Regions from separate parts of the Qiania dongpingensis genome, predicted to be linked through region 2. Evidence: riboswitches for the same ligand, from Rfam matches in the RefSeq annotation. Region 2 holds a riboswitch; the other holds the start of a gene.

Region 1 (4,690 bases), 410 kb from region 2:
GACCCCCAGGGACATATTCGCCGATTTAAGAACGGCCACCGACCTGCCCGCCTCCCGGATTTTCTCCATCTGTTCCTCGGATATCCCCGTAGTACAGATCACCACAGGAATCTGCCTTTTCACACTGTAATCCAAAAGACTCTCGATTGCTTTCGCGGAACAGAAATCAATGATGACATCTGCTTCTTCCCTGCACGCTTCCAAAGAAGCATATACAGGATAAGTATTCTGTATATGATCCGACAGATCGACACCGGCGACGATCTGTGCATCCGCATCCGCGGCCAAAAGTCCGGTGATCACTTGTCCCATATGGCCGTTGCAGCCATGCATGATGATTCTTATCATATTCTCTCTCCTTTATGAACGGATGCGCCGGCATCCCACCATATCTTAAGGTCTGCCGGCGTTTGTCTTCCTGTCTGTCTTATGCTTTCAGCAAAAGGCCATAATCCGTCATGGCTTTCTTCAGTTTCTCCACGTTCTCCGGCTCCATGGGGGACAAAGGTCCGCGGAGCGGCCCGCATTCTTTTCCCATCAGATTCATGGCCGTTTTCACCGGAATCGGATTCACCTCGCAGAAAAGCGCGTCAATCAGAGGAAGGGCCTCCAGCTGCATTTTCGCACTTTCCATTACCCGCCCTTCCAAAAAGTTCATGACAATATCATGAGTCTGCCTGGGAGCGACATTGGCCAGGACTGAAATCACGCCGATTCCTCCCAGTGACAGAAGCGGCACGATCTGATCGTCATTTCCCGAATAAATATCCAGACAGCCGTCTGCCAGATGAGCCAGCTTCGCGATCTGGGAAATATTTCCGCAGGCCTCTTTGATCCCTACGATGTTCGGCACATGTTTCGCCAGGTAAACCGCAGTCTCCGGCAGAATATTGCAGCCGGTGCGGCTGGGTACGTTATAAAGGATGATCGGAATCTTCACTGCCTCCGCCACTGCGGTGAAATGAGCGATCAGCCCTTTCTGTGTCGCCTTATTGTAATAAGGGGTTACCTGCAGAAGCCCGTCAGCCCCCAGTTTCTCGGCCTCCACAGACAGGTAGATCGCAGTCTCCGTGCAGTTGGAACCGGTGCCCGCGACTACCGGCACCCGTCCGTCTACCACCTTTACCGTATGTCCGACTACATCCAAATGCTCCTCGTGGCTCAAAGTGGATGCCTCGCCTGTCGTCCCGCAGATTATGATACTGTCCACGCCGCCTGCGATCTGTTCTTCCAAAAGTTCTGTCAGTTTTTCATAATTCACACTTCCGTCTTCATGAAAAGGGGTTACAATCGCTACACCTGCTCCTTTGAATATTGCCATCTCATTTCCTCCTTCACATTAATGAATTTCCCCATAGCACAAAACAGAGCTGACCAGAAGGCCAGCTCTAAAGATTCTATGACCAGCACGTAAAATATTCCATGCTGAAATCCTTTAAGTAGCGCTCCATCCGGCTGGATGACAGTCATATAGCTCTTAACCATACGCCCAGGAACTCCTATTCAGGCTATTCGTTCCTTCGGCGTTCTTCCCTTTCTCCCGGCCTCTTCTATGCCTGTACATATCAGCCAGCATACTGATGAAAAACGCAACCTCTACATTTGTTATTCAATTTATTGGTTTTGGTCATCATAACACCAAAATATGGCATTGTCAACCTGTCAGCAGCAGGATTTCTTAATATCCTCTGAATCAATCCTGGAAATGCTGTCCACGCAGCCATAAAGCTCATCGGGGAATACGATTCCCGTCATAATGACATCCACATCGTCATCCTTCGCCTCCAGAAGCTTCGCGATATCGGCCGCCTCAATAATACCGTAATCCACCAACCCCAGAATCTCATCCAGGATGAGCACATCACAATCCCTGGTGGAAAGCACCTTTTTGGCAAAGTTCACGCCATTGCGCATGTTTGTCGCTTCCTCTTTTCTCTCTTCCGAAGAAAGTTCAGAAAAAGGCTTATCGGATTTCTCAAAGGAAAAGACCTTGATCTCCGGTTCCAGGCGCTTGCTCATCTCATTTTCCTCGTTCCTGCCTTTCAGGAACTGAATAATCACGATATTCTTATTGCGTCCGGCGGCTTTCACTGCCAGACCTATGGCACAGGCGCTTTTTCCGCTTCCTTCCCCGCATAAAACATGAACGATTCCTTTTTTCATGGGTCCCCCTCCAGGTTCCACTCGTCGTATATCCCTTATATTTTACCACCGTTTGCCAGATATTGCAACTTTATTCTACCCATTCCAGCTTGCTGACGGATACCTCATAAGCCACCCTCTTCTCGCTTTCCGTTTCATTGATCCGTTTTACGTACTCCCGGCTCTGTACACGGCCCCATACGCAGATCCGGCTTCCGACTTCAAAGCCTGACGCATATCTCGCATTCCGTCCCCAGGCAATGCAGGGAATATAATCGGATTTTCCATACGGACGGTTCACAGCCACCAAAAGATCTGCTATTTCACGTCCCAAAGGCGTTTTTCTATAAATCGGCGCCTTGCATATGTATCCATCGAGAAAAATCTGATTCGTTTTCGTATAATCGTTGAATTCTTCCAAAAAAGCGATCTCTCTTACAAATACGGATAAGACCAGACGGTTCTTTGTTCCCTCATGTCTGTTATAGGAACGGAACTGCCCGGTGGCCTCCACCAGCATCCCAGCGTAGTCCCCCGTGATGTCGATCAGGCGTTCCGAAATAAGAAGCGGGATGACATCTGTCTGATCGCTCAGACGGTTGATCGAGATCTCCGTCAGGTAAAAGCCCTCACCAAACACTTCGTGGCTGAAGGTGAACCCCGATATGATCTCTCCGATTACGGTGACTTTGTTGTTCTCCATGATTTTCTCTGGCATTAGTATTTCTCCTTTCAACACTGTTTCGTCCTTTTGATTACCTGGTAATTCAGGCTAATATTATGTGTATTCCTTAACTGGGGATTTTATACATAAATTTTTAAATTTTTCTTCATTTACTTTTATCACTGGGTATACTACAATATATGGTAGCGTTTTGGAAAATTTCAAACTATCTGTTTTAATTGAGGAGAACTTATGATTTCTGTCGATATCATTGTTCCCTGTTATAACGAAGAAGAGGTATTGGAGACCTTTTACAAAGTCACCGAAGAGACCGTTTCTGCCATGGCAGGGTACCAGTTTACTTATATCTTTGTGGATGACGGCAGCCGGGACACTACACTGGCCAAAATACACAGTTTGGCAAAGGCACACGCCAATGTCCGCTATCTCTCTTTTTCCAGGAATTTTGGAAAGGAAGCCGCTATGTTTGCCGGTCTTCAGCACTCTTTCGGAGACCTGGTCATCGTCATGGATGCCGACCTGCAGCATCCTCCCGCCATGATCCCGGAAATGATGAAGGGCATCGAGGAGGGATATGACTGCGCTGCCGCTATGCGCTCCACCAGACAGGGAGAATCGCGGTTTCGAAGTGTCTTTTCTAATCTCTTCTATAAAATAAGCAACAAGATGTCCGATGTCAAAATGCCTCAGGCTGCCGTGGACTTCCGTATCATGACCAGGCAGATGGTCAATTCCATTTTGAAGCTGTCAGAAGTGGAACGGTTTTCCAAGGGGATTTTTGCCTGGGTCGGTTATGAGACCAAATGGTATCCATATGAAAATGTGGAACGGACCATGGGGACTACCAAATGGAGCTTCAAGGGCCTTTTCAAATATGCCATCGACGGAATCACCTCCTTTTCTATTTCTCCTCTCCGTCTGGTTTCCGGAATGGGGTTTCTGATTTCCATCGTTGCGTTCGTTTATATCATCGTTACCCTGATCCAAACCCTCATCTTTGGAATTGATGTGCCGGGCTATGTGACGACCTTGTGCGCCGTCTTGTTTTTAGGCGGCATCATCGAGCTGTCTATCGGCATTCTGGGCGAATATATCGCCCACATTTATATGGAAGCCAAGGACAGGCCCATATACATCGTCAAACAGAGCAACATAGAAGACAGCAAGGAACGCGGAAACGGCCAGTGACCCCGTCCCTTCCGCATTCTCATAATGAAAGAAAGGCAGTTTCGACATGACAAGACGTAAATCCCGCCAAAAGACCACAATGCTGGAGAAAGCTCCTTTTCTCCTTTCCTTTTTCATTCCGGTTCTGATCATGCTGGGGATTTTCATCCAGAGGCAGATCTTCCCTTTCGGAGACAACAGTTTTCTTCGAACGGATATGTATCATCAATATGCCCCCTTCATGAATGAATTCATGGAAAAGCTGAAAACGGGCGGCAGCCTGAGCTATTCCTGGAACATCGGCATGGGCTCCAATTTCACGGCCCTTTATGCTTACTACCTGGCCAGTCCCGTCAATTGGCTTGCCATCTTAGTGCCGCAAAGCCTGATGATCGAATTCATGTCCTATATGATTGTTTTGAAGATTGGTCTCTGTGGCTTCACCTTCTGCTATTATCTGAGCAGGCATTTTAAGACAAGAGATCTGGGCATTTCCTTTTTTTCTATCTTTTACGCGTTATCCGCCTATATGGCCGCCTACAGCTGGAATATCATGTGGCTGGACTGTCTGATACTCGCCCCTCTTGTACTCCTGGGGCTGGAACGTCTGGTAAAAGAAGATAATTGCTTATTGTACTGCATTACACTGGGACTGTCTATCATTTCTAACTACTATATTTCAATTATGATATGCAT
Region 2 (4,690 bases):
TATTATCTGTCTTTTCCATGTTTCCCCTGTCCTTTCCTCTGGCTTCCTGCTTTTCTCTTTCCGCCGGCCAGTTTTTCCAGTTCATTTTTGCTACTATCTTTTACAATTTTTCCCGAAATATGTATTGACAGCCTTTGCTTTTTCCTATAGAATATAAAAGTATGTTTACATTAGACTGTCCGTGTCCGGCTTTAATGCAAACCAGATAAATGAAGACAATTTTATTTGATTTGGAGGTGTACAAATTGGCAAATATTAAGTCCGCAAAGAAGAGGGTTCTGGTGGCTGAAGCAAAAACTGCCAGGAACAAAGCAATTAAATCCAAGGTAAAGACCGTGGTGAAAAAGGTTGAAGCTTCTATTTCTGCCGGTGACAAGGCTGCAGCACAGGCAGGTTTATTGGTTGCTATCAGCGAAATCGACAAAGCTGCTTCCAAGGGTATCTACCACAAGAACACTGCTTCCAGAAAAGTTGCCCGTTTGACAAAAGCGGTAAATAAAATCGCATAAATCATAACTTGAATAAACCGAAGTGGAATCCTGTCAGAATGGTGTGCTGACAGGATTTTTTATTCTAAATGAGAAAAGGAGAATTTCCATGGCAGAACTGAATCCGCAAAAAAGACTGGGTTTCGGCGCGATGCGTCTTCCGCTCCTGAATCCCGATGACCCTACATCCATTGATATCGACACCTATTCCAAAATGATCGACCGATATCTCGCCCAGGGTTTCTGCTACATCGATACCGCCTATCCGTATCATAAGGAACATTCTGAGGAGGCGGTCTGCGAGGCGCTGGTAAAGAGGTATCCCCGCGACGCCTATCTTCTGGCCGATAAAATGCCCACCTTCCTGGTCAAAGGGCCGGAATATTATGAACGCTTCTTTGATACTCAGCTCAAGCGCTGCCAGGTGGATTATTTTGATTACTATCTTCTCCATAACATGGCAAGAGACCGTTTTGAAGAAACCACACGGTACGGCGGATTTGAATTCATGAAAAAGCTGAAAGCGGAAGGAAAAGTACGTCACATCGGCTTTTCCTTTCATGACCGCGCCGATGTCCTGGAGGAGATTCTCACCGCCCATCCGGAGATGGAATTTGTCCAGCTTCAGCTTAATTACATAGACTGGGACAGTGAAATCATCCAATCCAGAAAATGTTTGGAAACAGCCCGCCGGTTTGGAAAGCCGGTCATCGTTATGGAACCGGCCAAGGGCGGCGGTCTGGCAAACCTCCCCGAAAAGGCCGCAGAAATCTTTCGTGAATATTCTCCGGACGCTTCCCCGGCATCCTGGGCGATCCGTTTCGCCGCGTCCCAGGAAGGGGTCATGATGGTCCTCAGCGGGATGTCCTCTCTTTCCCAGCTGGAAGACAATCTTTCTTACATGGAAGATTTTCATCCCCTTGGCAAAGAGGAGCTGGAACGAATTTCCCGTGTGACAGATGTCCTCCGGGAAATCCAGGCCATTCCCTGTACCAGCTGTAAATACTGCGTCGATGAATGTCCGATGGATATCAACATCCCCGGTTATTTTTCTGTTTATAACTTGATGAAGCAATATGGACAGAACAATTTCCCTCAGATGCACTACAGGCGCCAGGCCCTTGGACGCGGCGCCGCGTCCGACTGTATTGAATGTCACAGCTGTGAGGGCCACTGCCCGCAGCACATCAAAATCACGGACCAATTAAAGGTAATTGCCGATATTTTTGAAAAGTAAAGGGATTCAGTTGACTTTGACGTCTTGATTCGCTATAATTGTTAGGTATGTATAGGGGCGCGGAAATCATCAGTACCACAGCCTGTGGGAAAGGGAAATCTGCCGAAAGCGTTTTGCGCTTGGGCTTGCATCGAATAGGTGCAAGACTGTTTTTGAAGCCCGCCAAGCTTCAAAAGAGCACTATGATATACCTGGGGGCATGGAGTTAATTGGACGACAGAAAAAGTGAGTTTGACACTACAGGACATTAATACCAGCTTTTCCGGGCGTACCGCAGCCGGAACGTTTTGGATTACAGCTTGCAATGATGTAAAGCAGCCATGTGCATATACCATGCACGTGACTGCTCTTTTATTATAAACGAGGGGAGAAGATTTAACGTGAATAAAATCAGAATCGGCGTCGACGTCGGCGGCACCAACACCGACATATGCGCAATTGATGAAACAACCGGCGAGTTGATGGTCTATAAACTGCCATCCTCTTTAAAGGACCAGTCCCAGGCAGTCGTGGGAGGCGTCCGTAAGATCGTGGAAAAATACGGTCTGAATTATGAAAATGTAGATCGCTTCATCCACGGAACTACCGTAGCAACCAACGCCATCCTGGAAAGCCGGGGAGCGCGCACGGCCCTGGTGACCACAAAGGGCTTCCGTGATCTCCTGGAGATCGGACGGCAGAAACGTCCGGATCTTTATGATCTTCAGATGGACAAGGCTCCCGTCCTGGTTCCCAGAAATCTGAGGTTTGAGCTGACGGAACGTATGAACTATAAGGGTGAGATCCTGGACGCACTCCAGGATGAAGAAATCCTGGCGCTGATTGAAGAGCTTAAAAAGAGCGGTGCCGAGGCTGTCGCCGTCTTATTTTTAAATGCGTACTTAAATCCCGAGAACGAGGCAAGGGTAAAAGCCCTCATTGAAGAGCATATGCCTGGAATTTACATTTCCACCTCCAGTGAGATTTCCAATCAATTCCGTGAGTTTGAACGGCTCTGCGGTACGGTCCTCAATTCCTTTGTCGGCCCCGAGGTAAAAAAATACCTGGACAGCCTGAGACATACTCTGGAGCAGATCGGAATCAAAAAGGTATATATCAACCATTCCAACGGCGGACTCATGTCCATCCGGGAGGCTGCCACTTATCCCATAAAGACCGGTCTTTCCGGCCCGGCCGCAGGTGTCATCGGCGTACAGTATCTGACGAATCTGATCGATTATAAAAACGTCATTACCCTCGATGTGGGCGGGACCAGCACCGATATCAGCATGATCGTAAACGGCAATATAGAAAGCTCCAAGGATAAAAACATCAGCGGGTATCCCGTAAGGATTCCCTCCATTGATATTTCCACCATCGGTGCCGGCGGCGGCAGCATTGCCTGGGTGGACAGCGGCGGCATCCTGAAGGTCGGCCCTCAGAGCGCCGGAGCCGATCCCGGACCCGCCTGCTATGCCCGCGGCGGAAAGGAAGCCACCATCACAGACGCCCGCGTGATCCTCGGACATCTGAATAACAAAGAGCTGTTAAACGGTCAGCTTCCCATTGACTCCAAGCTCTCCTTCAAAGCAGTGGAAAACCTCTCTGAGAAAATCGATATGAATGTGGAAGAAACGGCCCGCGGCATCATCACCGTAGGCAATTCCAACATCGTGAAGGAAATCAAAAACGTCACTGTGGAAAAAGGCTATAATCCCACTGACTTTTCACTGGTAGCTTTCGGAGGCGCCGGTCCGCTTCATGCGGCCGAGCTCATAGAAGAGCTCAATATGTCCACCGCGATCATTCCAAAGGCTCCCGGCCTCCTGGCAGCCTACGGCCTTTTGACGGAGGATATGCGGCGCGACTTTGTACAGACCAGCGTCATGGATCTGAACCATACGCCGTTCTCCTGTATTACGGATATGTACAGCTGCCTGAAAAAAGAGGCTGTGATATGGTTTGACAAGGAAAATATCCTGGAAGAAAACCGCCAGCTGGAATACTATCTGGACATGCGCTACAAGGGGCAGAATTATGAGATCGTCGTATCCATCGATGACAGCATTACCTCCATGGAAGATCTGACCAGACAGTTCACGGAAACTTATATGCGGCTGTATTCCTATACTTCCGCCGACGAGATCCAGATCGTCAATTTCGGTCTGTCCGCCATCGGCCATATCAGCAAGCCTCAGATTGAGCGGGAGGATTTCGTAGGAGAAGACGCTTCTGCCGCTGTCATGGGCAGCCGTATGGTGCTCATGGAAGACGGCAGCCGCGAAAAATACATCCTCTATGACCGCGACCTTCTTCACTGCGGCAATGTGATTCCGGGTCCCGCAATTGTCGAGCAGATGGATTCCACCACCATTATCCTCAAAAACCAGAAAGCTGTGGTAGACGAATATTTCAACATGATCATTACGAGAACAGGAGGACGTTTCCATGAGTCACATTAATTCCATTACACTGGAGGTCATCAGCAACGGCCTTCTCTCCATCGCGGAGCAGATGGGAGTCATCCTGACCAAAACCGCATACAGCACAAATATCAAAGAGAGAAAGGACTTATCCGTGGCTATCTTCGATGCGGACGGCAAGGTTCTCTCCCTCGCCCAGCATATTCCGATCCATTTCAGCTCCCTCTTCGGCGCGGTGGAGGAACTCCTGAAAAGATGGGATAAATCAGAGATATACGACGGGGATGTCTACATCGCCAATGATCCTTATACCGGCGGCGGCTCTCATCTTCCGGACATTGCCCTGGTAAAGCCTGTTTTTTATGAAGGAAAGCTGATTGCCTTTGTGGTAAACAACGGCCATCATGCGGACCGCTCCAGAAGGGGTCCGACTATCTTCGACGAAGGTCTCCGCATTCCTGTGGTGAAGCTTTATGAAAAAGGGAAGCTCAATAAAGATATCTACGACCTGATCCTTCTCAACTTCCAGCTTAAGGAAGAACGCCGCGGGGACATCCAGGCGC

The links. Region 2 has a riboswitch for lysine ahead of H9Q78_RS04500 (hydantoinase/oxoprolinase family protein). Riboswitches for the same ligand answer to the same signal wherever they lie in the genome.
Region 1: another riboswitch for lysine. It lies ahead of dapA (4-hydroxy-tetrahydrodipicolinate synthase); the one in region 2 lies ahead of H9Q78_RS04500 (hydantoinase/oxoprolinase family protein).

The regions. Positions count from the first base shown of each region.
Region 1 covers NZ_CP060634.1:1,363,744-1,368,433, forward strand. Annotated here, with positions in the region: gene dapB (4-hydroxy-tetrahydrodipicolinate reductase) at 1-348, opposite strand, end outside; gene dapA (4-hydroxy-tetrahydrodipicolinate synthase) at 428-1,321, opposite strand; lysine riboswitch at 1,433-1,607, opposite strand; gene H9Q78_RS06540 (cob(I)yrinic acid a,c-diamide adenosyltransferase) at 1,663-2,163, opposite strand; gene H9Q78_RS06545 (single-stranded DNA-binding protein) at 2,234-2,860, opposite strand; gene H9Q78_RS06550 (glycosyltransferase family 2 protein) at 3,059-4,015, shown strand; gene H9Q78_RS06555 (YfhO family protein) at 4,062-4,690, shown strand, end outside.
Region 2 covers NZ_CP060634.1:952,509-957,198, forward strand. Annotated here, with positions in the region: gene gpr (GPR endopeptidase) at 1-19, opposite strand, end outside; gene rpsT (30S ribosomal protein S20) at 246-509, shown strand; gene H9Q78_RS04495 (aldo/keto reductase) at 598-1,725, shown strand; lysine riboswitch at 1,770-1,916, shown strand; gene H9Q78_RS04500 (hydantoinase/oxoprolinase family protein) at 2,106-4,166, shown strand; gene H9Q78_RS04505 (hydantoinase B/oxoprolinase family protein) at 4,153-4,690, shown strand, end outside.